3 regions of the Mesorhizobium sp. CNPSo 4688 genome follow, and region 3 is predicted to be linked to each of the others. Evidence: predicted binding sites of a transcription regulator. Region 3 holds the regulator's gene; each other region holds the start of a gene.

Region 1 (9,596 bases), on a different contig from region 3:
ACGCAGCTGCCCGACATCACCCGCCAGCAGGTGCAGCACTTCTTCGAGCACTACAAGGATCTCGAACCCGGCAAATGGGTCAAGATCGAAGGCTGGCACGATTCCAAATACGCCAAGAAGATGATCGTGGACGCCATCGCGCGGGCGAAGGCGGCGAAGTAGGCGGCGACGCTGGGGGTGGGAGCGGCCGCTAAGCACGGCGCCGCCCCTCATCCGCCTGCCGGCACCTTCTCCCCGTATAGTGATGGGGAGAAGGGAGTAGCCCGGCCCTCGGCTTCTTATTCTGCAACGTGTGTGATTGGCGAAAGCTGCGATGACAGCGTTTTTCTCCGCGTCACTATACGGGGAGAAATGTCCGGCAGGACAATGAGGGGCAGCACGAACCGACGACACTGCATAAGGGGCGTCCAGCGCGAACGGCCCTTAATTATCCACCCTACCAAACGCCGGCACGTTGCCGATGACCGTGTGCTTGTCCTTGCTGCAGGCAAAGGTTTTGGCCTTTTCGTCGGCCAGTTTTCGCGCCTGGTCGTTGGCTTGCGGGTTGCCGGTAGCCAGTACCAGGCCGATTGTGCAACCGTCGCGGGCTTCCATCTGCGCGACCTTGGCCACCAGCAGCACTTCGGTCGGCTTGTTCTCATCCTCGGGATTGCTGATCGAGCGGCGGTGGATGACGGCGAAAGGAACGGCGACGTCGCCCTTGCTCTCGATGCGCCACTCGACCTTGGCGCCGGACGAGTTGAAGCCGGAAAAACTCTCCCAGACCGTCGTCATGTCGCCACCGGGCGGAAACCCGTAGAACAGCGATTCACGCGCATCGTCATAAGCGATCAGAACGGGATAGCCGCGATAGCCGGAGCAGGCGAGTTCGGCCCAGTCGCCGTCGCCCTCCTCGGCCTGCGCATAGGTGACACAATCCTTTTGGGAGTCGAGATCGGTGTAGGCGCTGGATATGCCATCGGCATGGGCTGCCTGGCAGAGACCGGCAAGGGCAAAGGGGACAAGCAGCAGGGTGCGCATGTGGACGTCTCCCGTGGAGTTCGTCCCAGCCTATCGCCAAATTTTCGGCAGGCCTAGCGCCCCATCCATCGGCAAAGTTGGCGCTGCCCCTCATCTGCCTGCCGGCATCCTCTCCCCGTAAACGGGGCGAGGGACGCTCCCGCCACCGATTTCGCCAATCACCAGCGTTGCAAGAGAGTCGCCGGCGGCGCGGCCGGCCTCTTTCTCCCCGTTCACGGGGAGAAATGCCCGGCAGGGCAATGAGGGGCGGCGCCAACGCCCGAGAATGTTACTTCTTCAAGCTCGCCTCGATCAGCAGGTCGGCGTTGTGCGCTACCGATGCCGCCGGGCCGCCGAGGCCGAACAGCTGGCCGCTGATGTAGGCGCCTTCGATCAAAAGCAGCAGGCCGTCGCCGAGCGTGTCAGGGTCTTGCGCGCCCATCGCGGCGGCCATGGCGCGCAGGCGGTGGCGCAGCTCCTGCTTGTTGGCCTCGCTGACAACGCGCGCCGGATGGCCGTGTTCGGGGTATTCCACCGCCGCGTTGGTCATGCCGCAACCGCGATAGTCCGGTCTTTGCGTACGCTTGCCGACGCGGGTCAGGAAGGCGCCGATCTGCGCGCGCGGGTCGCCGGGATGGGCGGCGACGGCTTCGTCGAAACGCTCCCAATATTCACGGTCATATTGCCGCAGATACGAAGCGGCGAGCTCGTCCTTGGAGGGGAAGCTGCGATAGAGGCTGGGCTTGGTGACGCCGGCACGCTTGACGATCTCGTCGACGCCGATTGCCCTGATGCCGCGCCGGTAAAATAGGTCGTAGGCGACGTCGAGGATCTTCTTGGCAGCCTTAGGCGGCGCCGCTGCATGACCGTCGTTGATGGTCAGTTCAATATTTTTGTCCGTTGGCATCATATGACTCGATTGACGTGTTACCGATCGGTACGTATACATCTCCTCACCCTGCAACGTACCGGTCAGTAACATGATAGCTCAATCCCGTCCCTTTGGCCAGCGCTACGCTTTCGTCGTGGTCGGCGTCATCTTCCTTTGCCTGCTGATCGCGGCCGGTCTGCGTTCGGCTCCCTCCGTGATGATGCTGCCGCTGGACAAAAGCTTCGGCTGGGGGCGCGATACCGTTTCGATTGCCGCTGCCATCGGCATCTTCCTCTACGGTCTGACCGGGCCGTTCGCCGCTGCATTGATGGAGCGTATCGGGCTGCGCCGCACGCTGCTTGCCTCGCTGGCGATCATGTCCGGCTCGACCGCGCTCAGCCTGCTGATGACCGAGCCATGGCACCTGTTCCTCACCTGGGGCGTGTTTTCCGGCATTGGCTCCGGCGCGGTTGCCACCGTGCTCGGCGCCACCATCGTCAATCGGTGGTTCAAGACCAATCGCGGCCTCGTCATGGGGCTGATGTCGGCCTCCAGCGCCACCGGCCTGCTGGTGTTCCTGCCGCTCCTCGCCTCGCTCGCCCAATCCGGCGGCTGGCAACCGGTCGCCATCGCCGTCTCTGTCGCCACCGCCTGTCTGCTGCCGCTGGTCTGGCTGCTGGTGCCGGAGCGTCCCGCTTCGATCGGCATGGTGCGCTATGGCGCCGAGGCCGATGATGTGCCGCCGGTGTCGCCGGCCTCGCAAGGCAATTTCCTGGCGCATACGCTCAACACGCTGCGCCGTGCGGCGGGAACCAGGGTATTCTGGTATCTGTTCGCCACCTTCTTCGTCTGCGGATTCACCACCAACGGGCTGGTCGGTACCCATCTGATCTCCTTTTGCGGCGACATGGGCATCGGCGAGGTGCAGGCGGCCGGCCTTTTGTCGATGATGGGCATTTTCGACCTGATCGGCACGACGCTGTCGGGCTGGCTCACCGACCGTTTCGACCCGCGCAAGCTGCTCGGTGTCTACTATGGCATTCGCGGCCTGTCGCTGATTTACCTGCCCTATTCCGGCTTCTCGGCGACCAGCCTGATCATCTTTGCCGTGCTCTACGGTCTCGACTGGATCGCCACCGTGCCGCCGACGCTGCGGCTCGCCAACGAAGCCTTCGGCGACCGCAGCGGACCGATTGTGTTCGGCTGGATCGTCGCCGGCCACCAGGTGGGTGCGGCCGCCGCCGCTGCCTTCGGCGGCACCATGCGGGAATTGCAGGGCAATTATGAACTGGCCTTCCTGATCGCCGGCATGACGGCGATTGTGGCGGCGTGTCTGTCGCTGCTGATCAACACGAGCCGGCCGGCCTTCGAACCGGAGCCGCAGGTGGCTTAAACGCGGCGGTAATCTCCCCCATTGAGGGGGAGATGGCCGCGAAGCGGCCAGAGGGGGTCGGTCCGACCGGGCGAGGCGTCCTTGCGGCGAAGGGAGGAGGTCAGCGCTCTACGCGCGGCGACCCCCTCTGTCGCCTTTGGCGACATCTCCCCCTCGAGGGGGGAGAGATCACCTGTCCATTGTTATCAAAACTTCATCTTTCCGAGATGCAGCTGAAACATTGAGGCTGGACGCTGGTGGCGGACGTTCAAGCCATCAGGAGACAGCCATGAACAAGATCTCGATGACCCGCCGCGCTTTCGTCACCTCAGCGAGCGCTGCGGGTCTCCTCGGCGCATCGGGCCTCGCTTTGCCCTATTATTCGCGCGCCAGCCAGCGCCCGGCCTTTACCCATGGCGTCCAGTCCGGCGACGTCGATGCCTCGAGCGGTATGGTGTGGACGCGCACCGACCGTCCCTCGCGCGTCATGTTCGAGATATCGTCGACCGAGAATTTCGCCAACGCGACCCGGCTGGCGCCGCTCGATACCTCGCCGGCCAGCGACTTTACGGTCAAGCGGCTGCTCACCGACTTGGCTGCCGACCAGGACATCTTCTACCGCATGACGGCCGCTGACCTCGCCGACATCAATGTCGTTTCCGAGCCGATCGTCGGGCGCTTCCGCACTGCACCCGCCTCGAAGCGCGACATCAAATTCGCCTGGTCGGGCGACACGGCCGGCCAGGGCTGGGGCATCGACGAGACCGGCATGAAGACCTACGCCACCATCGCCAAGCACACGCCCGACTTCTTCCTGCATTCCGGCGACACGATCTATGCCGATGGCGCCATGAAGGATGAGGTCGACCTGCCTGGCGGCGGCAAATGGAAGAACGTCGTCCTCATCGACGGCAAGCGCAAGGTGGCCGAGACGCTGGACGAGTACCGCGACCAGTGGAAGTACAACATGATGGACAAGAACGTTCTCGCCCTGAGCGCCATCTGCCCGACCTTCTACCAGTGGGACGACCACGAAGTGTTGAACAACTGGTCGGATTCAAAGAATTTGAGCGCCGACAACCGCTACACCGAAAAATCCATCCATGTGCTGGCGGCGCGTGCGGCGCGCGCCTTCCATGAGATGACGACGATCCGCTATGAACCGTCGGAGCCGGGCCGCGTCTATCGCAAGATATCCCATGGGCCACTGCTCGACGTGTTCTTCCTCGACATGCGCTCCTATCGCGGCCCCAACGGCCCGGACATGCAGGACACCATGACGCCGGAGTCCCGTATGCTCGGCGAACAGCAGACGAAATGGCTGAAGCGCGAGCTGGCCAATTCCAAGGCCACCTGGAAGATCATAGCCGCCGACATGCCGCTCGGCCTCGTCGTCTGGGATGACGGCACCAAGAAGGTCGGCGCGGAAGCCGTCAGCAATGGCGACAATGGCCTGCCCAAGGGCCGCGAGCTCGAGATCGCCGACCTGTTGCGCTATATCAAGAACGCCGGCATCACCAACACGGTGTGGCTGACGGCCGACGTGCACTACACGGCCGCGCACTACTACAACCCCGACAAGGCGCAGTTCCAGGACTTCAACCCGTTCTGGGAATTCGTCTCCGGCCCGATCCACGCCGGCACGTTCGGCCCCAACGATCTCGACATGACGTTCGGTCCGGAGCTGAAATTCATTAAGGCGCCGACCGCCGAACAGGGCCAGAACCTGCCGCCATCGGCCGGCCTGCAGTTCTTTGGGTTGGTGGATATTTCAGGCGCGACCGAGCAGCTTACGGTGCGGCTGATGGATCGTGATGATAACGAGCTCTACAAGGTGACGCTGGATCCGGTGCGGTCGGCGTAGGCACTCTTTACCCTCCCCCTTGTGGGGAGGGTCGATCCGCGAAGCGGATCGGGGTGGGGGTCTTCCCACGCCGGCGCTTCACCCCCGCCCCGTCTCGCCAGCTTCGCTTTGCGAAGCCGCTCGCCGACCCTCCCCACAAGGGGGAGGGTAAAGCGACGGTCAATCCGGGTAGCAAACCGTCGGAATTTTCGGCCAAACGGCGCTGTCGCAGCCGGCGGCCTGCTGCTTTTGCCTGAAGGATGCGCTGACCGGGCCGGTGACCACGGGGTCGACGCCATCAGGGGCGTCGGCGAACATCTGCTCGGCCGTCTGGTCAGAGGGCGAGACTGGATTGGCTTCCTTCAGCGTCGCGGCCGATTGGGCAGCATTGGCCGCCAGCAGGGCAGCGAATGCGACCGAAGCGATGAGTGGCCAAAATCGGTTGAGTTTGTCGGTCATGAATTTCGAACTGCCCGGGCCCCGAAAGGTTCCCACTTTGGTTAACAAAACCATCTCACACCGAGATGCTTAAGATTTGATGAGTATTTGGTGATGCGCCTCCTCTTTCGCAATTGCGAAAAACCCTGTATGAGCCGCGCAACCGAAAGAGGCGGCGCCTTTTGGCCTGCTGCCTGCAACGCTCCCGAGACCACAACATGAAAATTCGTAATATCGCGATCATCGCGCACGTCGACCATGGAAAAACCACCCTCGTCGACCAGTTGCTCCGGCAATCCGGCTCCTTCCGCGACAATCAGCGCGTCGCCGAGCGCGCCATGGATTCCAACGACCTGGAAAAGGAACGCGGCATCACCATCCTGGCCAAGGCGACCTCGGTCGACTGGAAGGACACCCGCATCAACATCGTCGACACCCCCGGCCACGCCGATTTCGGCGGTGAGGTCGAGCGCATCCTGTCGATGGTGGACTCGGCCATCGTGCTGGTCGACGCCGCCGAGGGCCCGATGCCGCAGACCAAGTTCGTCGTCGGCAAGGCGCTCAAGGTCGGCCTGAAGCCGATCGTCGTCATCAACAAGATCGACCGCCCGGACGCCCGGCATGTCGAGGTGGTCAACGAGGTGTTCGACCTGTTTGCAGCACTCGACGCCACCGACGAGCAACTCGACTTCCCGATCCTCTACGGTTCGGGCCGCGATGGCTGGGTCTCAGAAAATCCGGAAGGCCCCAAGGATCAGCAGCTTGCGCCGCTGTTCGACCTCGTCATCAAGCATGTGCCGGAGCCGACGGTTCATCCCGGCCCGTTCCGCATGATTGGCACCATTCTGGAAGCCAATCCCTTCCTCGGCCGCATCATCACCGGCCGCATCGAGAGCGGCACGCTAAAGTCCAACATGGCCGTCAAGGTGCTGCACCATGACGGCACCCAGATCGAAACCGGACGTATTTCCAAGATCCTCGCCTTCCGCGGCCTCGAGCGCCAGCCAATCGAAGAGGCGCAGGCGGGTGACATCGTCGCCATTGCCGGCCTGTCGAAAGGCACCGTCGCCGACACGTTCTGCGACCCGAGCGTGAGCGAGCCGCTGCATGCGCAGCCGATCGATCCGCCGACCGTGACCATGTCCTTCCTCGTCAATGACAGCCCGCTCGCTGGCACCGAAGGCGACAAGGTGACCAGCCGCGTCATCCGCGACCGCCTGCTGCGCGAAGCCGAAGGCAATGTGGCGCTGAAGATCGAGGAGTCGCCCGACAAAGATTCGTTCTTCGTCTCCGGCCGCGGCGAATTGCAGCTGGCCGTGCTGATTGAGACGATGCGCCGCGAGGGTTTTGAAATCGCCGTGTCGCGTCCCCGCGTCGTCATGCAGAAGGGCGAGGACGGCGAATTGCTGGAGCCGGTCGAGGAAGTCGTCATCGACGTCGACGAGGAGCATGCCGGCGTCGTCGTGCAGAAAATGTCGGAGCGCAAGGCCGAGATGGTCGAACTGCGCCCCTCCGGCGGCAACCGCCAGCGCATCGTCTTCCACGCGCCGACACGCGGCCTGATCGGCTACCAGTCGGAATTGTTGACCGACACGCGCGGCACTGCCGTGATGAACCGGCTGTTCCACGCTTACGAAGCCTACAAGGGCGAGCTGCCCGGCCGCACCAATGGCGTGCTGATCTCCAACGAGCAGGGCGAGTCCGTCGCTTATGCCATGTGGAACCTGGAAGACCGCGGCCCGATGGTCATCGATCCCGGCGTCAAGGTCTATCAGGGCATGATCATCGGCATCCATAGCCGTGACAACGACCTTGAAGTGAACGTGCTGAAGGGCAAGAAGCTGACCAACATCCGCGCCGCCGGCAAGGATGAGGCGGTCAAGCTGACGCCGCCGATCCGCATGACTCTGGAGCGGGCGCTGGCCTGGATCCAGGACGACGAGCTGGTCGAGGTGACGCCGAAGACCATCCGCCTGCGCAAGCTCTATCTCGATCCGAACGAGCGCAAGCGCTTCGAGAAGTCTGCGAAAGTGGTCGGCGCGGCGTAATCGTCTGATTTTTCCGGATATGGGACGGGGCGAAGCACCAACATGCTTCGCCCCTTTTTCGTTTATCCGCTGGCCGCTGAGATAATGGCTTTGCGGTCGGCTTCGCCGGCGAGATCAATCAGCACGGTCGTGCCGTTGCGGGCCGGCTTGCGCAAAGCCTTGGCCCCTTCCGGATCAACCACCAGCAATCGCTTCTCCTCCAGCGCCTGAAGCCTCGACCGTGAGATGCCCAGCTCGCCGGCAAGCAAACGGTCAAGCCGCAGCGATGTCGGCATTTCAAGCGCAAGCCTGAGTTCAAGCGCGGTTACGCATTCGCCTTCGTCGCCGAGCCTGTGCTTGTGAACGGCGACGTCGGAGAATTCCTCGACGCGGCCAACCCGGCTTCGCAACGTCACGACATCGAAAGCATGGCGGCGGGCGAGGGCCGGGTCGTCGCTTTCAAGGGCGGCCAGCAGCGCCGGTTCGATGTCGCGGCGGTTGCAGCGTTCGAAAATGCCGAAATTCCACGAATTGTCGCAGTCGACACAGCGATAGATCAGCCAGACGTCGATGCGCTTGCCATTGGCGTTGACGCGGAATTTGTCGCTGCAGCAATAGGCTTTCACGGCGCCGCAGCGGTTGCAGTTGATGAGAGGTCGAGGTGCGATTTCGGGCGCAATCGCCCAGCGGATGCGCAAAGTGCCGGACATGCCGATAAGCCCTTCCCGTCGGGAAGTTCATCAGGCCGGCGATGTCGAGATGCCCATGCGGGCACGGCGTGGCGAGAGCTAGCTATGGTAGGAAGTCAGGTGTCACGGGCGGACCCACGCGACAGCGGTTCAGCAGTGCCAAACCGGTCTCGAACCGCCGCCTGAGGAACACATGAAAATGAAGCAGACACCGCTGATGCGGCGCCCTGCCAGGTGTGATCAGGGGGAGTTGGCGAGACCGGCGGTTACTGAGGCAAAGTGAAGCTCGAAATGAATGTCGGGACGGCTCTTCTAGCGACAAGATGCCACGCGGGCAAGGCTCATAGCGGGTGTTCCGCCATGCTCAGGCGAAGGCGATCTGCACCTTCATCGATTGGGTGCGGTCGCCGGCGATCTCGAACGCCGCAACCGCCTCGTCCATCGGATAGATGCCGGTCAGCAGGGGTTTGACGTCGACGCGACGGTTGTTGATCAGGTCGACGGCCAGCGCGAACTCGTCGTGGAAACGGAAGGAGCCGCGCATCTCGACCTCCTTGGCGACGATGAGGTTTTGCGGCAAGGACATGTCGCCGCCGAGGCCGAGCTGGACGAGTACGCCACGCGGCTTCATCACGTCGAGCCCCGCCCGCACCGCGCGCTCGTTGCCGGAGCATTCGAACATCACGTCGAAACTGCCCTTGTCGACATTGTAGGCCGCGAGCTTGTCGGCATCGGTGGCGACATTGATGGTGCGGTCGGCCCCGATCTCAAGGGCCTTGACCAGAACGGCGTCCATGACATCGGTGGCGACGATCTCGCGCGCGCCGTGGACGCGCGCGGCCAGGATGCAGAGCGCGCCGATCGGCCCGCTGCCGGTGACCAGCACCCGCTTGCCGAGCAGCGAGCCCGCGCGGTTGACGGCGTGCAGCGTCACGGCAAAGGGCTCGGCGAAGGCGGCTTCGTTGATGGAGACATGATCCGCTATTCTGTGGCACTGCCAGGCCTCGGCAACCAGGCGCTGGCGGAAGGCGCCCTGTATATGCGGCATCGGCATGGCGCTGCCGTAAAAGCGCATGTTGAGGCATTGGTTCTGCATGCCTTGCAGGCAGTAGCGGCAGGCATTGCAGGGCCGGCTGGGCGAAATCGCGACGCGGTCGCCGACGGCGAGGCTGGATACGCCGGCGCCAAGCGCTCTTACCGTGCCGGCGACCTCATGTCCCAGGATCATCGGCTCGCGCAGGCGCACGACGCCGAAGCCGCCATGATTGTAATAGTGCAGGTCCGAGCCGCAGATGCCGCCGGCCTCGACTGAAATCTCGACCTGTCCGGCGCCAGGTGTGCCCGGATCGGTCTCCTC
Region 2 (9,596 bases), on a different contig from region 3:
AGCAGCCCTTCGAATGGGCCTATCAGGGCATGAAGCTGATGGCCGCCTATCTCAAGGGCGACAAATCCGGCATTCCGGAGGGCGGCCTGATCATCATCCCGACCAAGATCATCGGCAAAGACGATGTCGACGCCTATGCGGCCAATCTGAAGGCGATGTCCGGAAACTGAGGCCACGAGCAGTTACGCCGGCTCAAGGCTTGCCTTGGGCCGGCGATCGTGTTGACGGGCGGGCGAAGGCCCGTCAGTCTGCTGAAGGGGCTATTTTGGCCCAGCGGCTGCTGTCAGGCTTGATGAACTATTCCGACACATCCATTGCAGCGACTACTCCGTTCCTCGGCCTCGAGAACGTGCGCAAGACCTATCCAGGCGTTGTCGCGCTGGATGGCTTTTCCATGGAGGTCCGGCCGGGCGAGGTGATCGGCCTTGTCGGCGAAAACGGCGCCGGCAAATCGACCTTGATGAAGATCCTCGGCGGCGTCACCAGGCCGGACAGCGGCACCATCACCGTCGACGGCGTCGCGCATGACGGGCTTAGCGTCGAAGCCAGCCTGGGGTCGGGCATCGCCTTCGTCCACCAGGAACTCAACCTGTTCGAAAACCTCGACGTCGCCGCCAACATCTTCTTTGGCCGCGAGCCGCTACGCGGCGGGCCGCTGAGACTGGTCGACCGGGCGAAGTTGCGCGAAATGGTGGCGCCGCTGTTGAAGCGCGTCGGCGCCAATTTCTCCGCCGATACGCCGGTTGCCGACCTGTCGCTGGCGCAGCAGCAGATGGTCGAGATAGCCAAGGCGCTTTCGATCAAGGCGCGGCTGGTCATCCTCGACGAGCCGACATCGAGCCTGCCGATCGCCGAAACCGACAAGCTGCTGGACGTCATCAAGGCACTGAAGGCCGATGGTATCAGCGTCATCTTCATTTCGCACCGCCTGCATGAGATCGAGCGTGTCGCCGACCGCGTCGTGGTGTTGCGCGACGGCATGCTGGCCGGCACCTTGCCGAAGAGCGCCATCAACCACGACCAGATGGTCAAGCTGATGATCGGCCGCATGCTGAAGGAGCGCGAGAAAGCCTCCGAAGCGGCGCGGGCACCGGGCGCAACGGCGCTGTCGGCCAAAGCTGTACGCACCCCCGCCTACCCTGCCCGGTCGGTCGATCTCGATGTCAGGCGTGGCGAAATCCTCGGCCTTGCCGGCCTTGTCGGCTCCGGCCGGACCGAACTGGCGCGGGTGTTCTTCGGCATCGACAGCACGCTTGGCGGCGCGCTCGAACTCGACGGCAAGCCGCTTGTGCTGGGCTCGGCGGCCGATGCCGTCGCGCACGGCATTTTTCTCGTCCCGGAAGACCGCAAGCTGACCGGGATACTGCTCGATTTGTCGATCGCGCAAAACATTTCGCTGCCCAATCTGCCGGCCCATGCGAAGCGCCAGCTGGTGTCGGCAAGTGCGGAGACCGTCACCGCCGAGAAGCAGAAGAAGGATCTCGACATCAAGGCGCCCTCGGTGCAGACGCGCACCGGCACGCTGTCGGGCGGCAACCAGCAGAAGGTGGTGCTGGGCAAATGGCTGGCGATGAACCCGAAGGTGATGATCCTCGACGAGCCGACGCGCGGCATCGACATTGGCGCCAAGGCCGAGATTTACGGGCTGATGCGGGCGCTGGCCGATGCCGGCGTCGCCGTGCTGATGATTTCCAGCGACATGGAAGAGGTGATCGGCGTGTCTGACCGCATCGCCGTCATGCATGAGGGCCAGATCTCGGGCATTCTCGACAAGGAACACTTCAGCCAGGAGAACGTGCTTCTGCTGGCTGTCGGCAAGAAGCCAAAATAGCATTTTGCTTTGTCGCAGGTTCTGGTCGCAAAACCGCGGAACACTTTTGCGGAACCTGTTTTGGGGGAGAAAAACGATGAGCAAGAAAGATCTCGGCCTGCTGATCCTGATCCTGGTGGTCGGAGCGGTGGTGGCGATCATCAACCCTCGCTTCCTGCTGCCGATCAACCTTGCCAATACCTCGAACCTGATCGGCCTGTTCGGCATCCTGTCGATCGGCCAGGCCTTCGTCATCATCACCGGCGGCATCGAATTGTCGGTCGGCTCGGTGGTTGCGCTGCTCGGTACGCTGTTCATCGACTTCATCGCCGTACGTGGTCTGGGATGGCCGATAGCGCTGCCGTTGATCCTGGTGCTCGGCGCCATCATCGGGCTGGTGCATGGCTGGCTGATCACCCGGCTCAAACTGCAGCCCTTCGTGGTGACGCTCTGCGGCCTGCTGATCTATCGCGGCGTGGCGCGCTTCTACACCGCCGATGGCACCGCGGGCTTCGGCTTCGGGCAGAATTTTCCGGAGCTCGAATTCCTGACGGCGGGCCGATCCTGGGGCGTACCGAACAGCTTCATTGCGCTCATCGTCATTGCCATCGTGATGTGGGTGGTGCTGCACCGCTCGGTGTTCGGCCGCTATCTCTATGCCATCGGCAAGAACGAGGAAGCGGCCAAATATTCGGGCATCCGCACCGGCCGTGTCGTCATGGCCGCCTATGTCATCTGCGGCGTGTTGACGGCGCTGTCGGCGATCTATTTCGCCATGTACACGCGCTCTATCTCGCCGGCCAGCCATGGCCAGTTCTATGAACTCTACGCCATCGCCGCGGCAGTGCTCGGCGGCTTCTCGCTGCGCGGCGGCGAAGGCTCGCTGGTCGGCGTCATCCTCGGCACCGTGCTGCTGCAGGAGTTGCAGAACCTGGTCAACCTGCTCGGCATCCCGTCTTCGCTCAACTTCGCGGTGATGGGCGGCGTGATCCTCATCGGCGTGCTGGTCGACCAGCAATGGGGCGTGTTCCGGGCAAGACGGCTGATGCTCGACGCCAGCCGCAAGGGCGCCGTGGCGGCGGAGTAGCGTTAAATTACCCCCGACATGTCGGAGAACGCCATCGCCTTGCGCAGCACTTCGGCGAAACGCTCGCCGGCGGCTTCGCGTGGACCGCCATTGTCGATCGAGGTGACGCCGGGTCCGGACAAAGCGACATTGGCACTGCGGGCGAGGCGTGCCAGCACTTCGCCGCGCGACTCACGGCCGCGCTGAGCGAGCCGTTCGGCGAGGATTTCCGGCGCAGCGGTGATCTCGACCACGGCCAGATTGGCGTAGCGCTCACGCAGCACCGGAATGACCGCGCGCGACACGTTGGCGACCGCGACATGGCCATTGGCTATCGACCAGTCGACATCGGCCGGGATGCCGTAGCGCAGGCCGTGCGCCTCCCAGGAAATGGCGAAAGCGCCGTCGGCCTCGGCCTCGACAAAGGCGGCGTCGGCCAGCGTGTCGTGATCCTCGCTTGCCGCATCGCTCGGCCTGGTGATGACCCGACGGACGAACTCCAGCCTTGTCTCATCGGCAAACAACGACTTGGCATAGCCGATCACCGTATCCTTGCCGGCGCCGCTCGGGCCGACGACGGCGACAAAGACGCCGTTGCGGACCGGAAAGGCCTCGGCGGTGAGTTCGCGCTCGATCGACGCCGAGACCATCAGGCGACCCGGCGTCCCTGGCGACAGACGGTGCGCACGACCGGCACATGGTCGTCGACGCGCACGCGCACCAGGTCGGCACGGCGGCCCGGTTCGATGACGCCGCGGTCGCTGAGGCCGATGGCCTCGGCCGGGTTCTTCGACACCATGGCGACCGCCTGCGGCAGGGAAATGCCTTCGACGACGTCGCCGAGGAAGAAGGCCGACTGGATCAGGCTGAAGGGGATGTAATCGGACGACAAGATGTCGAGCAGGCCGTCGCCGGCCAGCGCGCGGGCCGAAACATTGCCGGAGTGCGAGGCGCCGCGCATGACATTGGGCGCGCCCATCAGCACGCCGAGCCCGGCCTCCTTTGACGCTTTAGCGGCTTCCAGCGTGGTCGGAAACTCGGCAACGCGCACGCCTTGTTCAATCGCCTCGTCGACATGGCCTGATGTGGCGTCGTCATGGCTTGCCAGCACAATGCCGCGCTCGTTGCAGGCGGCTGATATCGCCACCCGGTTCGGTCCCGAATTCTTCGCCGATTCCGACATCCGCTTTTCGCAGAACAGCTTGAAGTCGCGATCGGTCAGCTTCAGCTTGCGCTGGTAGTAATAGGCGTAGGTCTCGAGGTTGACGAACTGGCGCTGCCCCGGCGCATGGTCCATCAGCGACGCCAGCCGCACGCGCTCGTCGCCGTCGAAATTGGCGAAGGCCTGCAGGCAGTCCGGCGCCGAAACCTCGCAGCGCAGATGCAGGAAGTGGTCGGCCCGAAGGCGATCCTGCGCCACGCTGTCCTCGATGGCGTCCGCGAGCTTGCGGATGTCGTCGGAGGTGAGATCCGCATCCTCATCCATGCCGACGCGCAAGGCGTCGAGCACGGTGGTGATCCCTGCGGTCGCCACCTGCGCATCATGGGCGAGCACGGCGGCGATCGGGTTCCAGCGCACCTTCGGCCGCGGCGCATAATGGCCTTCGAGATGGTCGGTGTGCAGTTCGACCAGGCCGGGGATGATGTAGTCGCCGCTCATATCCTCGCCGGTCCGCCCGGTGCCTGCGTCGATGCCGGCGATAAGGCCGTCGCGCAGCAGCAGCGATCCTTCGACGATCTCGTCGGCAAGCACGATGCGGGCATTGGTCAAAACGGTCTCGGCGGTCATCTCAGGCAGTCCTTAGGTTTTAAGGCGACGTGGTCAGGCAGTTTTCCGGGCCGCACGGCGGCCGAGCGCATGATGGGAGAGCACCATGAACGGGGCGCCCGGTTCGGTTTCGACAAACAGCGCCAGCGCATCCACCAGCACCGGCTGCTGCAGCACCTCGGCGAACAGGCTGTCAATTGCTGCGCGCAGACGTAGGCTTTCCTGTGGCCCGGCCCGGCCGGACAGGGTCATGTGGAAGCGAAACGTCTCGAAAACATAGGGGTAGCCCCACTGGCAGAGATTGCGGAACTCGGCGGGTTTAAGCGAATCCGGGCTGCGCCGCTCGATTTCCGCCTCGGTGAGCGGCGCGCGAAAACGGTCGAAACCAAGCACGACATCATCGGCAAAACGGTTGAGCGGCGGCAGCGGGCCTTCGGGCACCAAGGCAAAGAAGCCGTCGATCTGGCTGACGATGAGACGCGGGATGGTGACCGTCGGCGTCGCTTCGGCAAAGACGTCCAGGGCAGCACGCAGCGAGGCTTCCGTCTCGTTCGGGGCCAGCCGGAAGGGGGCCTTCAGCGTCGCATGAAAGCCGTAGCGCCGCGCCGAGGCGGTGTGGAAGGCGACTTCGGCCGCCGACAGGTCGCCCACCGCTTCGCTCGGCCTTGTGGCGGCGCCGAAAGGGTCACGTCCCAGCCAGTTGGCGGCGATCCGCGCCAGTGGCTCGTCCTGCCTCGGGGTGAAATAGATGGCGTAGCGCATCGAAAATCCTCGTCAGCCCGCTGCCATAGGTGATTTCCATGACGGATTGACGAAGCTTTGAAGGGTTTTCGATGGCAAATCGACCCCATGGGTCGTTAGCCGACGATTTTTCCGAACTGGGCCAACAGCTTCCCCTGAAAGACAGGGTGGTCAGGCCTTCATCAGCCATTCGTGCTCGGGCGCGTTGTGGAATTTCCACGTCCGCTTCGGGCCGGCCATGACGTTGAGATAGTAGAGGTCGTAGCCATGGCAGGCGGCGCAGGGGTGGTAGCCCTTGGGCACCAGCACGACATCGCCGTCCTCGATCGCCATGGCCTCGTCGAGCTCGCGGGCGCCATTCTGGTCGGCGTCGGTATAGACGCGCTGGAAGGCAAAACCCTGCGGCGGGTTGAGGCGGTGATAGTAGGTTTCCTCGAGATAGGATTCGGCCGGCAGATTGTCCTGGTCGTGCTTGTGCGGGGGATAGCTCGATGTATGGCCGCCAGGCGTGATGACCTCGACCACCAGCAGCGAGTCGGCCGGCTTGCCTTCCGGCAGGATGTTGGTGACGTAGCGCGTGTTGGTGCCCTTGCCGCGCACTTCCTGGCCGAGATCGTCGGGCGCGATGACGCGAACCGACAGGCCGCCGCCCAGGCCCGGTGCCGAACAGACAGCAAGCTCGAGATCGGTGTCGGCGGTGACCGACCAGTCCGACCCCTCAGGGATGTAGACCGACCATGGCTTGCCCTCGAAGGGCGACATGCGCTCGCCGAGCAGGCCGAGTTCCTGACCACCGGCCTTTGCCGTACCCTTGCCGGTGACGAACACCAGGCAGACTTCGCGATCACCGGTCTTTCCCGAGGCGTTTTCGCCCGGCTTCAGCCGGTGCAGGTCGAAGCCGACATAGGTCCAGCCGGCGCTTTTGGGCGTGACATGGGCGACGCGGCCATGGCCCTTGTCGGCTTTGACGAGCAGTTTCGACATTGCGGTCATTCCTTCGGTTCGGCGCCAGTCTTCGGCTCGACCGGAGGCTTCGCCCCGTCGACCGGCTTGTAGAGATAGAAGAACTGCCAGACGGCGTAGGCGGCAAAGCCGAGCGCGATGACGCCCCAGAACGGTGTGCCGGAGGCGAATTCAATGATCGCCCAGATTACGCAGACGGCGACGACGGCAACGCGCCGCCACAGCGGCCGGAAGAATGGGTGCTCGTAATCTTTCATCGGGCCAATCTACAGCAAGCTGGCTCGGCGGTAACCCGTCGCATCAGACATTGGGAAAGCCTTGCGTCTCGACGGTGTAGCCGGCAGCGGTCATCACCCGCATCAGCTCCTTGTGACCTACCTGCGCCATCTTCAGCGGCGGATTCTTCTTCGGGTCCTGCTCGGCCTCGACGACGAACCAGCCTTCATAGCCATGGTCGGCGAAACGCTGCACGATGGCGCCGAAATCCAGCGAGCCATCGCCCGGCACAGTGAAGGCGCCAAGCGCCACGGCATCGAGGAAGGACTGTTTCGTGCGGTCGAGCCCGTCGATGACAGCCATACGCACATCCTTCACATGGACATGGTTGATGCGCTTGTGGTGGTTGTCGATGGCGCGCAGCACGTCGCCGCCGGCAAAGGCCAGGTGACCCGCATCGAGCAGCAGCGGAATGCCGTCGCCGGAATGGCGCATGAAGGCATCGAGTTCCGGCTCGGTCTCGACCACCGCCGCCATGTGGTGGTGATAGGACAGTGGCATGCCTTGCTCGGCGCACCATTCGCCGAACTCGGTCAGGCGTCTGGCATAGGCCTTCATCTCGTCGCCCGACAATTTCGGCTTGGTGGCGAGCGGTTTGGAGCGGTCGCCCTGGATCGAACGGCCGACCTCGCCATAGACGATGCAAGGCGCGTTGACCGCCTTGAACAGGTCGATCATCGGCTGGATGCGGTCCTTGTTCTTGCCCATGTCCTCGTCGACCAGCGTGCCGGAGAACCAGCCGCCGCACAGCGTGACATCGGCCTTTTTCAGGATCGGCAGCATGACAGCGGGATCGTTGGGAAAACGCCGGCCCATTTCCATGCCGGTGAAGCCCGCCGAACGCGACTGGCGCAGACATTCTTCCAGCGAGACGTCGTCGCTGAGTTCGGCAAGATCGTCGTTCCACCACGCAATGGGGGACATGCCCAGTTTGGCTTTCAAGTCGTCACTCCGGTTTCTTGTTCACCCTCCCACTGTGGGGAGGGTCGCTGCGAAGCAGCGGGGTGGGGGTGCGGCACAGACCCCACCCGGACCTTCGGTCCGACCTCCCCACAAGGGGGAGGTAGGGGCCGGGTGCATGTCCATCAATCGCCGATGGTCTGCATCTGCCGCTTTTCGTCATAGGCCTTGCGTGCCGCGTTGACCTGGCTGCGCGCCGAGACTTCCGGCACCGCCACATCCCACCAATGGCCGCCGGCGTCGGTTGAGACAAGCGGATCGGTGTCGATGACCAGAACGGTGGTGCGGTCGTTCTTTTTCGACTTCTGCAGCGCGTTTTCCAGGCCGGCGATTGATGGCACTTTTTCGGCGATTGCGCCCATGCTCGCCGCATGCGCGGCAAAGTCGATGTCGGGCAGGATTTCGTGGCGCGAGTCCTTCAGGAGATTGTTGAAGTTGGCGCCGCCGGTGGCCATTTGCAGCCGGTTGATACAGCCATAGCCCCTGTTGTCGAGCAGCACGATGGTGAGCTTGAGACCGAGCATCACCGATGTGGCGATCTCGGAATTCAGCATCAGGTAGGAGCCGTCGCCGATCATGACGACGACCTCTTCATCGGGCTTGGCCATCTTCGCCCCGAGGCCGCCGGCAATCTCGTAGCCCATGGTCGAGAAGCCATATTCGGCGTGGTAGGAGCCGGGCGCGCCGGCCTGCCAAAGCTTGTGCAATTCGCCGGGCAGACCGCCGGCGGCATGCAGCAAGGTCACGCCGGAGCCCAGGGCGCGCTGCACGGCGCCGATCACCTGCGCATCCGAAGGATAGGCGGCATTGGTCGAGGCCGTTACCTTGCCGGCATCGGCCTGCCAGGCTTTCTTGCCGGTGGCCGAATTGTCCGTCCAGGCGGAAGGCGCCTTCCAGCCCTTGAGCCCAGCACCGAGTTCGGCGAGCCCTTCGGCCGCATCGGCGACGAGCGGCAAAGCCCGGTGCTTGCCGGCATCGAAAGGCTGCACATTCAGCCCGATGATGGTCTTGCCGGAATTCTTGAACAGCGCCCACGAGCCGGTGGTGAAATCCTGCAGGCGGGTGCCGATGGCCAGCACGACATCGGCCTCTTCCGCCAGCCGGTTGGCGGCGGATGTGCCGGTGACGCCGACCGCCGCCATGTTGAGCCGATGATTGTCGGGCAGCGAGGATTTGCCGCCTTGCGTCTCGCAGACCGGAATGCCTGTGGTTTCGGCGAATTTTGCCAGTTCGTCCGATGCCTGCGAATAGAGCACGCCGCCGCCGGCGATGATCAGCGGCTTCTTGGCGCCCTTGAGCGCCGTGACTGCGGCCGCCAATTCATGGCGGTCCGGACGCGGCCGACGCTGGTGCCAGACCCGCTCGGCAAAGAAGCTTTCGGGATAGTCATAGGCTTCGGCCTGCACGTCCTGACACAGCGACAGTGTTACCGGGCCGCAATCGGCCGGATCGGTCAGCACCTGCATGGCCCGGCTCAGCGCCGGAATGATCTGCTCCGGCCGGGTGATGCGATCGAAATAGCGCGACACCGGACGGAAGCAGTCATTGACCGTCGCCGTACCGTCGGAAAAATCCTCTGCCTGCTGCAGCACCGGATCGGGGATGCGGTTGGCGAAGACATCGCCCGGCAAAAACAGGACGGGCAACCTGTTTACATGCGCAAGCGCCGCCGCCGTCACCATGTTGAGCGCGCCGGGGCCGATCGACGAGGTCGCGGCCATGAAGCGGCGGCGGAAATTAGCCTTGCCATAGGCGATCGCCGCATGCGCCATCGCCTGTTCATTGTGGGCGCGGAAGGTCGGCAGTTCATCGCGCACCTGATAGAGCGCCTCGCCGATCCCTGCGACATTGCCGTGGCCGAAAATCGCCCAGACGCCGCCGAAGATCGGCACTTTTTTGCCGTCGATCTCGGTCATCTGCTTGCTGAGAAAGCGGGTCAGCGCCTGCGCCATCGTCAGGCGGATTGTCTTGCTCATGGTATTTTCCTCCGCAGTCCTGCGTCGCGTCTTCTT
Region 3 (9,596 bases):
AGCGAGTTGGCGCCCTGCGAGATCAGGCTCTCGACGTCGGTCAACTGCTTGCCGGGATTGGACTGCGCGTCGGCGGAAATGTACTTGTCGCCGGCCGCCTCGATCGCCGCCTTCATCGCCGCTTCGTCGGTCTTCCAGCGCTCTTCCTGGAAGTTCGACCACGACACGCCGATGACCTTGTCCTTCGCCTGCGCGACCGACACCAGCGTCAGCGACATGGCGACACCCGCCAGCATGGCGGCTGCAAATCTGTTCATGATAATCCTCCCTGCGCCGCGCGCGGCGCGACAAAACTGGCCCGAAGGCCGGCACACAGAGGCTCTATTTTTTCGAGCCTCGAAAAAATACTGGTCCATCGGCGAGGCGCTGTCAACATCGATTCTGATGGATTCTGATGGCTTCGCGGAATTTTTTCGAGACCCGCAATAAACAATGACAGCGCGGCCTGCTTCTGCCAATATTTGGCTGGTACCACCGAACGCCTTCACTATCATGAGGCGCGAGGAGGACCGGGAGGAAAACAAAAACGATGTCGGTTGGAATCCGCCACGACGACCTGCGCCGTCGCAACCGCGCGATGGTGATTTCGGCCGTGCGCCGGGCAGGCCAACCGTCGAGGACCGAGATTGCGGCGACCACCGGTCTCAGCCACTCGACCATATCGGCGATCTCGTCTGATCTGATTCAAGAAGGCATCCTGGCCGAGAGCAAGCCTGGCGAGACCGGTGCGCTGAAACGCGGCCGGCCCCAGGTTGGCCTTGCGCTCAACCCGGAAGCCGCCGCGGTGATGACCGTGGTGCTGTCGCTGAATTTCCTTTCCGTCACCGTCATCGACTATGCCGGCCAGGTGGTCGCCGAGGAGCAGCGCCGGCTGGATACGCTGACTATGCCGCGCGACGAGCTGATCGGCGAATGCACGGCAATCGTGCGGCGGCGGCTCGAGGATCCCGACCTCGATGTTCAGAGCATTGCCCGCATTGCCATGGGCATCCAGGGCATCACCGATTCGCAGGCGCGCGCCATGCTGTGGTCGCCGATCACGCCGCTGACCGACATTGCCTTCGCCGACATACTGGAAGCGGAGTTCGGTATTCCGGCCACCATGGAAAACGATTGCAACATGATGGCAGTGGCGCTGCAATGGCGCCAGCCTGAGCGCTACCGCGACAATTTCATCGCTATCCTGCTCTCGCACGGCATCGGCATGGGGCTGGTGCTGAAGGGCGAATTGTTCACCGGCACCCATTCCTCGGGCGGCGAGTTCGGCCACATGATCCACCGGCCCGGCGGCGCGCTGTGCCGTTGCGGGCGGCGCGGCTGCGTCGAGGCCTATGCCGGCAACTACGCCATCTGGCGCAGCGCCAAAATGATGAGCGAGGATGCCGAACCGGTCGATGTCGGCGACGCCGACATGCGGGCGCTCGCCACACGTGCCCGCGAGACCGATGGCCCCGAGCGCGAAGCCTACCGCAAGGCCGGCGAGGCGCTTGGCTTCGGCCTCGGCAGCCTGTTCGCGCTGATCGATCCAGCACCTGTCGCCATGGTCGGAGTCAGCGCCGCCGCGTTCGATCTGATCGAACCGGCATTGCGCGAGGCGATTGCCCAGACCGCCGGCGGCCAGCACTCGAAATCGATTTCCTTCGACACCGAGCCCAACGAACTGCCGCTGATCCGCGAAGGCTGCGCCATGCGCGCGCTCGGCTTCGTCGACCAGGAGATTTTCGCACCGGGCATTCAGGCGAAAGCGGGCAAGCATGTCGCCTGAAAGGCCGGCAACAGTGCGGCGTGCCTAATCTTCCCGGATAGCGTAGCCGGCGCCGCGAATGGTGCGGATCACATCCGGCATGCGGCCATTGTTGACCGCCTTGCGCAGGCGCCCGACATGCACGTCGACGGTGCGCTCGTCGATATAGATCGTCTCGCCCCAGACATTGTCGAGCAGCTGGCTGCGCGAGAACACGCGGCCGGGATGGCGCATCATGAATTCGAGCAGGCGGAACTCGGTCGGTCCGAGCCTGATTTCGCTCTTCTTGCGGTAAACGCGGTGCGATTCACGATCGAGCACGATGTCGCCGACCTTGAGCACGCTGGACAGCACTTCCGGCTTTGCGCGGCGCAGCAGCGCTTTCACGCGCGCCATGAATTCCGGCGTGGAAAACGGCTTGACCAGATAGTCGTCGGCGCCGGTGGACAGGCCACGCACACGGTCGCTCTCCTCGCCGCGCGCGGTCAGCATGATGATTGGCAGCCGTTCGGTCTCGGGCCGCATGCGCAGCCGGCGACAGAGCTCGATGCCGGACACCGCCGGCACCATCCAGTCGAGCACCAGCAGATCGGGAACGTTTTCCTGCAGCCGGATTTCGGCCTCGTCGCCGCGCGTCACCACCTCGACCTGGTAGCCTTCGGATTCGAGGTTGTAGCGGAGAAGCACGCCCAGCGGCTCCTCGTCCTCCACGACCATGATGCGTGGCGCGATCATCAGCAGTTCACCCTTGTCAGGCCGAAGTGGCCATCGCCGTCTCGTCCTGCTTCGGGCGATTGGCGGGCAATTGCTGGCCGGTCAGCACATAATACGCATTTTCAGCGATGTTGGTGACATGATCACCGATGCGCTCCAGATTCTTGGCGCAGAACAGAAGATGCGTGCAGGCAGTGATGTTGCGCGGGTCTTCCATCATATAGGTCAAGAGTTCACGAAACACCGACGTGTATTTGACGTCGATGCGCTCGTCCTCATTCCTGAGCTTTGCCAGCGCAGCCGCATCCGCGGCGGCATATTCCTCGACCACCCCTTGCACCTGGATCAGCACCAGCTGCGCCATTGCATCGATGGAATGCGAGAGGTCGCGCGGCGTGACGCTGAGGCCGACGGTGCCGACGCGCTTGGCGATGTTCTTGGCAAGGTCGCCGATGCGCTCGAGGTCGCCGGCCATACGGATCGAGCCCACCACGGCGCGCAGATCGTTGGCCACCGGCTGGCGCTTGGCGATGAGCGTGATGGCGCGATCGTCGAGTTCCCGCTGGCGCGCGTCCATGATGGCATCGTCGGACACGACACGTTGCGCCAGCGCATTGTCGGAATTGAGCAACGCTTTGGTCGAGCCGCTGACCATCGACCCGGCCAGATCGCCCATGTCGCGGATCAGCTTGCTGATCTGGCCCAACTCTTCATCGAAGGAGGCGACGGTATGTTCACCCATGATCGTGGTCCTCGTGCCTGAAAATTCAACCGCTGGACGGCTCAGCCGAAGCGGCCGGTAATGTAGTCCTGGGTGCGCTTGTCGTCGGGATTGGTGAACATCTTGTCGGTGGCGCCCTCCTCGACCAGGTAGCCGAGGTGGAACATCGCCGTGCGCTGCGACACGCGCGCTGCCTGCTGCATCGAGTGGGTGACGATGACGATGGTGTAGTTCTGGCGCAGTTCGTCGATAAGTTCCTCGACGCGTGCGGTGGCGATCGGATCGAGCGCCGAGCAGGGCTCGTCCATCAGGATCACTTCCGGCGACACCGCGATGGCGCGCGCGATGCACAGGCGCTGCTGCTGGCCGCCGGACAGGCCGGTGCCCGGCTCCTGCAGGCGGTCCTTGACCTCGTTCCAGATCGCCGCCTTCTTCAGGCTGGACTCGACGATCTGGTCCATGTCGGACTTGCGCTTGGCCAGCCCATGGATGCGCGGGCCGTAGGCAACGTTCTCGTAGATCGACTTCGGGAACGGATTGGGCTTCTGGAACACCATGCCGACGCGAGCCCTGAGTTCGACGACGTCGATGTTCTTGTCATAGATGTCGTCCTCGTCGAGCGTGATCTTGCCGGTCACCCGCGCCGAATCGATGGTGTCGTTCATGCGGTTGAGGCAGCGCAGGAAGGTCGACTTGCCGCAGCCGGACGGGCCGATCAGCGCCGTCACCTGGTTCTGGCGGACGTCGAGATTGACGTCGAACAGCGCCTGCTTCTCGCCGTAGAACACGCCGACCTTGTCGCCGCGCATCTTGATCACTTCGTTCGATTTGGCGTTCATTTTGTCGCCCACTGCGTTTTCAAGGGACTGTTCGGTCATGATGTTCATACCAAATTGCCTTTTTTCTACCAGCGCCGCTCGAACCGGCGCCGAAGCACGATCGCGGTGATGTTCATGGCCATGAGGAAGACGAGCAGAATGATGATGGCGCCCGACATACGCTCGACAAAAGCGCGTTCGGCCTCGTTCGCCCACAGATAGATCTGCACCGGCAGCGCGGTCGACGGATCGAAAGGCGTCTTCGGATAGTCGGCGACGAAGGCAACCATGCCGATCAGAAGCAGCGGTGCTGTTTCGCCAAGTGCGCGCGCCAGGCCGATGATCGTGCCGGTCAGGATGCCGGGAGCGGCAAGCGGCAGGATGTGCTGGAACACCATCTGCATCTTGGAGGCGCCGAGGCCGAGCGCTGCCGAACGGATCGATGGCGGCACCGCGGCAAGAGCGGCGCGCGTCGCGATGATGATGGTCGGCAGCGTCATCAGGGTCAGCACCAGACCGCCGACGAAAGCGGCGGAACGCGGCATGCCTAGGAAATTGATGAACACGGCAAGGCCGAGCAGGCCGAAGACGATCGACGGCACCGCCGCCAGATTGTTGATGTTGACTTCGATCAGATCGGTGAAGCGGTTCTTCTTGGCGAACTCCTCCAGATAGATGGAGGCGGCGACGCCGATCGGCAGCGCCAGCAGCAACACGATTATCATCATGTACAGAGAACCGATGATCGCCACACCCATGCCTGACGTTTCAGGGCGGCTGGAAGCGCCATAGGTGAACAGGCCGGTGTTGAAATGCTCGGCCATCACGCCGTCGGCCTTGAGTTTGTTCATCCAGTCGATCTGCTGGTTGGACACCTTGCGGCGCGCTTCATCGACGCTGAGGTCGATCTGGCCCTTGAAGGCGGAGTCGAGATTGGCCGCGGCCAGGATGTTGACGTCGCGCGTCGTGCCGATCACCGACGGATCGGCGGCGACGATGTCGCGCAGCTGGACGCGGGCGCCTTCCGACAGGAAGCCCTTGAGCTTCATGACCATGGGCTTGTTGCTTGGGTCGATGCCGAGCTTGGCCATCAGCGCCGTATCGGCAAGCTTGGGATAGTTTGCCTTGATCAGCACGCTCGGATCGGTGGCGCGCTTGCCGGAAGGGTCGATGACCTTCTCGTCGAAAGTGATCGGCAGCGTCACCGTCGTCTGCCAGAAGGCGGTATAGCCTTTCGAGACGATGGTGAGCAGGATAATCGCCAGAAACGCCAGGCCGATGGAGATCGCCACCATGCCATAGATGCGGAAGCGGCGCTCGGCGGCATAACGGGCCTTGAGGCCTATGTCGCGGCGCGGACGCGCAACGGCACCCGCCATCGTATCCAGGGGAATGTCGGTCATTCGTACTGCTCCCGGTACTTGCGCACGATGTAGAGGGCGACGATGTTCATCACCAGCGTCAGCGCGAACAACGTCAGGCCGAGCGCGAAGGCGACCAGCGTCTGCGGCGAGTTGAACTCGAGATCGCCGGTCAACTGGTTGACGATCTTGACAGTGATGGTCGTCATCGCCTCGAACGGATTGATGGTGAGATTGGCGGCGACACCCGCCGCCAGCACGACAATCATTGTTTCGCCGATAGCGCGCGACGCGGTGAGCAGGATGGCTCCGACGATGCCGGGAAGTGCCGCCGGCAGGATCACCCGCTTGATCGTCTCCGAGCGCGTCGCACCCAGGCCAAGCGAGCCGTCACGCATGGCGCGCGGCACCGCGGTGATGATGTCGTCGGATAGCGATGACACGACCGGGATCAGCATGACGCCCATAACCAGGCCGGCGGTGAAGATGCTCTGGCCCTGGATGAACGGCGAACCACCGGTCAGCGCCGCCGACAGGTCGCGCAGGAATGGCCCCAGCGTGACGACGGCGAAGATGCCGTAGACGATGGTCGGGATACCGGCCAGCAATTCAAGCGCCGGTTTGACCACCGAGCGCAGCCTGGGCGATGCATATTCGGCCATGTAGACCGCCGACAGCAGGCCGATCGGCACCGCGACCAGCAATGCAATGAATGCGATGTAAAGCGTTCCGGCCAGAAGCGGGATCAGACCGAACTGACCTTGGCTGCCGGCCGAGCCCGCGGCGGAGAAACGCGGGTCCCAGACCGTGCCGAAGAAGAAGCTCATCGGCGACACGCTCTCGAAAAAGGTGATCGTCTGGAACAACATGGACAGCACGATGCCGACCGTGGTCAGGATGGCGATAGTCGAGGCAGCAAGCAGCCCCCACAGCATCAGCCTCTCGACATTGTTGCGCGCCCTTGCGCGCGGCGCAATTTGCCTGATCGCGTAGAAGGCGCCGGCGATCGACAATGCCAACGTGATGACGGCGCCGAACAGTCCAAGCCGGTCCTGAACGGCATTCGCCTCGACCGCGATCGGGATCGTATAGTCCTGCGTATCCGTCGCCAGCGCCACGCCCTTGGCGATGAGCAGCGGCTGCAATTCAGCGAACGTGGCGGGAAGCGGCGTTCCGGCATCAAGCCGGCGCAGGCCCTTGGCGAGGCTCTTCACCAGGCTGGCGTCGAGCGCTTCGCTGGCGACCTTGGAGTCGACAGTGCGCTCAGGCAGGGCGGCGTGTATGTGCCGGTCAAGATAGAAGGACGAGCCGATGTCCCAGACGGCGAGCAGCAGGACGGCAGGCAGGACGGCGAGTAGAAAGGCCCACCAGCCGTGATAGTGGGCGCGCGAATGCGGCTTGACCTTGCCGGTATCGTGCGCCGTGGCGCGCTGGCGGCCGATCACGAAGGCGACCACGCCGATGGCGATGACTATGGCGAGTACGAGCAAGGACGACATCACCCACCCCAGGGAAAATTCAGGTCGCCGCCGCCGTTGCGGCATGCAGCGAAATCAGGGCGCGGATTTGGTCCGCGCCCTGATCCAGTCGTTGATTACATGCTCTTCCCGGCAGCGAACGCGTCGCGCTGCGCCTGACGTTCGGCATCCGGAGCCGAAACCAGGCCGTACTGGGCGAGCGGGCTTTCCGGGCCGATCATCTGGTCGTCAAGGAAGAACTCGACATATTCCTTGAGACCGGGAACGACGCCGAGATGCGCCTTCTTGACGTAGAAGAACAGCGGGCGAGAAACCGGATACTTGCCGGTTGCGATCGTCTCGGTCGAAGGCACGATGCCTTCCACGGTAGCGACCTTCAGCTTGTCGGCATTGTTCTCGTAGAAGGCGAGGCCGAACACGCCGACGCCGGTCTTGTTGGAGTCGATGCGGGCAAGCGTCTCGGTGTAGTCGCCGTCGATGTCGACAGCCTTGCCGTCCTTGCGGATGGCGACGCAGGTCTTGCTGATTTCCTTGTCGTCGGCAATGCCGGTGGCCTTGATGGCGGCCTTGTCGCAGCCGGCGTCGAGAAGCTTGGTCTCGAACACTTCGCGGGTGCCGTGCTTTTCACCGGGGATGTAGGCAGCGATATCCCAGTCGGGGAGCTTCGGATTGACCTGGCTCCACTTGGTGTTCGGATTGTCGACCAGCTTGCCGTCAACGACCAGCTTGGCGGCGAGCGCCTTGTAGATGTCGGCAGGAACCAGCGCCCAGTCCGGGCCCTTGATGTCGGTGGCGAAGACTATGCCGTCATAGCCGATGCGGACTTCCTGGACTTCCTTCACGCCGGCGTCGGCGCAGGACTTCAGTTCGTCCTTCTTGATCGGACGCGAGGAGTTGGCGATGTCGATAGTGTCTTCGCCGACGCCCTTGCAGAATTCCTTGATGCCGGCGCCGCTGCCGCCGGACTCGACCACCGGGGTCTTGAAGTTGGTGAAGGTTTCGCCGAACTGCTCGGCGACGATCTTGGCGTAAGGTAGCACGGTCGACGAACCGGCGACCTGGATCTGGTCGCGCGCGGCGGCGACACCCGACGATGCGGCGAACGCTACCGCCACGGCCGATGCCGTAACGAGGAATTTCTTCATGTGGCCTGCTCCTGTTCGGAAGATGGTCTCTCGGCGCCCTCTTCAGCCGGCGCCCGCTGAGGCCAATAGCCTTCGATTATTACAGTCGCATGACAGTTTCGTGTCAGCCCGGTAACGTCGGATGGACGCACTGAAAACCGCAACCGCCCGGCCTCTCCGCGAGAGTCGCAGTTTGCCGCTGGAATCATGAGCTTGCGGGATTTTGCGCCGGCATTTGTCCCGGCGGATCGCAGGCCGCGATGCCGAGAAAGAAAAACCGGACGGGAGCGCGTTGCCCGTGGCCAGAGCGTATCTTGGCCGAGCCATCGCCAAAAACAGGTCCGTTGGGGTAGATTTCGACGCTGTTTCTTTGTCGGCGGTCGCTTGCTCCCGCCCGTAACTGAATGAGCGGTTGAGTCGCCGCCATTTTCCCGACTGGGCGCAAGCTTTGATATGGTGCGATCGCACCATATCCCTGGACGTCGCGGCACCGCCGAATCCCGGCGCTGACATCAGCTAGCCGGCGTCTCGCTGGGCTTCGCTCGCGATGCCGGCCCAGCGCTCGACCTTTTCGAGCAGCGCCTTGGGACTGATCGGCTTGGGCAGATAGTCGTCCATGCCGGCTTCAAGGCAGCGCTCGCGATCGCCCTTCAAGGCATGCGCGGTGACGCCGACGATCGGGATATGCGTGCCGCTCTCTTGCTCCAGCCGGCGAATCGCGGCCGTGGCTTCGAGCCCGTTCATCTCCGGCATCGAGACATCCATCAAGATCATGCGCGGATTGAGCCGGCCGAAAGCGTCGAGCGCCTTGCGGCCGTTGCCGACGATCTCGAAACTGTAGCCGGTTTCACCGAGGATCTGCGTGAACACCATCTGGTTCACCTCATTGTCCTCGGCAACGAGGATATCGAGCCCGCGTTCGTTGCCGCCGGCCCGGGCGCGGGCGCGCACTGGCGGCGGATGCAACTGCGCCCGCTCGGACGCGGCGCGTGCCGGCGGCGCCGACACCCGCTGTACCATCGCTTCGCCGGAACCGCCGCTTGCGGCTTCCGGCGCCTGACCTGTCGTGCCGTGGCGATGGCGCTGGATGGTCGCGACCAGCGTCTCCAGCAACACCGAGGAGCGCGCAGGCTTGATCAGCTGCGCGTCGATGCCGAGGTCGCGGTAGCTGGTGTTGGCGAGCGACTGGTCGACCGAGGTCAGCATGATGATCGGTGTGTCGGCCAGCCCTGCGGTGTTGCGCACGATGCGCGCCATTTCGGCGCCGCTCATCCCCGGCATCTGGTAGTCGAGGACGACGCAGTCGACAGGCACGCCATAGGCAGCCGCGGCGACCAGCACCTTCAGCCCTTCGGCACCGCTTTCGGCGGCGCAGGAATCGAACGTCCACGACACCATCTGCTCGGTCAGGATCGAGCGGTTGACGGCGTTATCGTCGACGATCAGCACCCGCGCGCCGGTGACGTCGACGGGCATGATACGCTGCCCCGTCTGCTGGCCGGCCCTCGGCAGCGTGACGGTGAACCAGAAGGTCGAGCCCTTGCCCTCGGCGCTCTCGACGCCGATCTCGCCGCCCATCAGCTCGACCAGCCGCGAGGTGATGGCAAGGCCGAGGCCGGTGCCTTCGTGGCGCCTG

Evidence for each region. Region 3 encodes PhoB, which activates phosphate uptake and scavenging genes when phosphate is short. Its sites were predicted from a motif close to TGTCATNNANCTGTCAT; they were not measured.
Region 1: the regulator PhoB is predicted to act here: its motif matches at 3,444-3,460, upstream of AC04SH_RS04120 (alkaline phosphatase D family protein).
Region 2: the regulator PhoB is predicted to act here: its motif matches at 5,445-5,461, upstream of AC04SH_RS06690 (DUF1045 domain-containing protein).

The regions. Positions count from the first base shown of each region.
Region 1 is NZ_JBWLUY010000002.1:223,530-233,125, reverse strand. Features, by position in the region: gene ppa (inorganic diphosphatase) at 1-162, shown strand, start outside; gene AC04SH_RS04135 (hypothetical protein) at 424-1,020, opposite strand; gene AC04SH_RS04130 (TetR/AcrR family transcriptional regulator) at 1,289-1,906, opposite strand; gene AC04SH_RS04125 (MFS transporter) at 1,980-3,263, shown strand; gene AC04SH_RS04120 (alkaline phosphatase D family protein) at 3,532-5,106, shown strand; gene AC04SH_RS04115 (hypothetical protein) at 5,266-5,544, opposite strand; gene typA (translational GTPase TypA) at 5,742-7,571, shown strand; gene AC04SH_RS04105 (DUF1062 domain-containing protein) at 7,634-8,260, opposite strand; gene AC04SH_RS04100 (L-idonate 5-dehydrogenase) at 8,604-9,596, opposite strand, start outside.
Region 2 is NZ_JBWLUY010000003.1:220,670-230,265, forward strand. Features, by position in the region: gene AC04SH_RS06665 (sugar-binding protein) at 1-170, shown strand, start outside; gene AC04SH_RS06670 (sugar ABC transporter ATP-binding protein) at 293-1,831, shown strand; gene AC04SH_RS06675 (ABC transporter permease) at 1,908-2,897, shown strand; gene phnN (phosphonate metabolism protein/1,5-bisphosphokinase (PRPP-forming) PhnN) at 2,900-3,529, opposite strand; gene AC04SH_RS06685 (alpha-D-ribose 1-methylphosphonate 5-triphosphate diphosphatase) at 3,526-4,665, opposite strand; gene AC04SH_RS06690 (DUF1045 domain-containing protein) at 4,699-5,406, opposite strand; gene iolB (5-deoxy-glucuronate isomerase) at 5,557-6,369, opposite strand; gene AC04SH_RS06700 (DUF3329 domain-containing protein) at 6,375-6,605, opposite strand; gene iolE (myo-inosose-2 dehydratase) at 6,649-7,566, opposite strand; gene iolD (3D-(3,5/4)-trihydroxycyclohexane-1,2-dione acylhydrolase (decyclizing)) at 7,710-9,560, opposite strand; gene AC04SH_RS06715 (bifunctional 5-dehydro-2-deoxygluconokinase/5-dehydro-2-deoxyphosphogluconate aldolase) at 9,595-9,596, opposite strand, start outside.
Region 3 is NZ_JBWLUY010000010.1:211,199-220,794, forward strand. Features, by position in the region: gene xylF (D-xylose ABC transporter substrate-binding protein) at 1-257, opposite strand, end outside; gene AC04SH_RS20780 (ROK family protein) at 530-1,765, shown strand; gene phoB (phosphate regulon transcriptional regulator PhoB) at 1,790-2,479, opposite strand; gene phoU (phosphate signaling complex protein PhoU) at 2,496-3,200, opposite strand; gene pstB (phosphate ABC transporter ATP-binding protein PstB) at 3,242-4,066, opposite strand; gene pstA (phosphate ABC transporter permease PstA) at 4,084-5,400, opposite strand; gene pstC (phosphate ABC transporter permease subunit PstC) at 5,397-6,857, opposite strand; gene AC04SH_RS20810 (substrate-binding domain-containing protein) at 6,953-7,981, opposite strand; gene AC04SH_RS20815 (PAS domain-containing protein) at 8,477-9,596, opposite strand, start outside.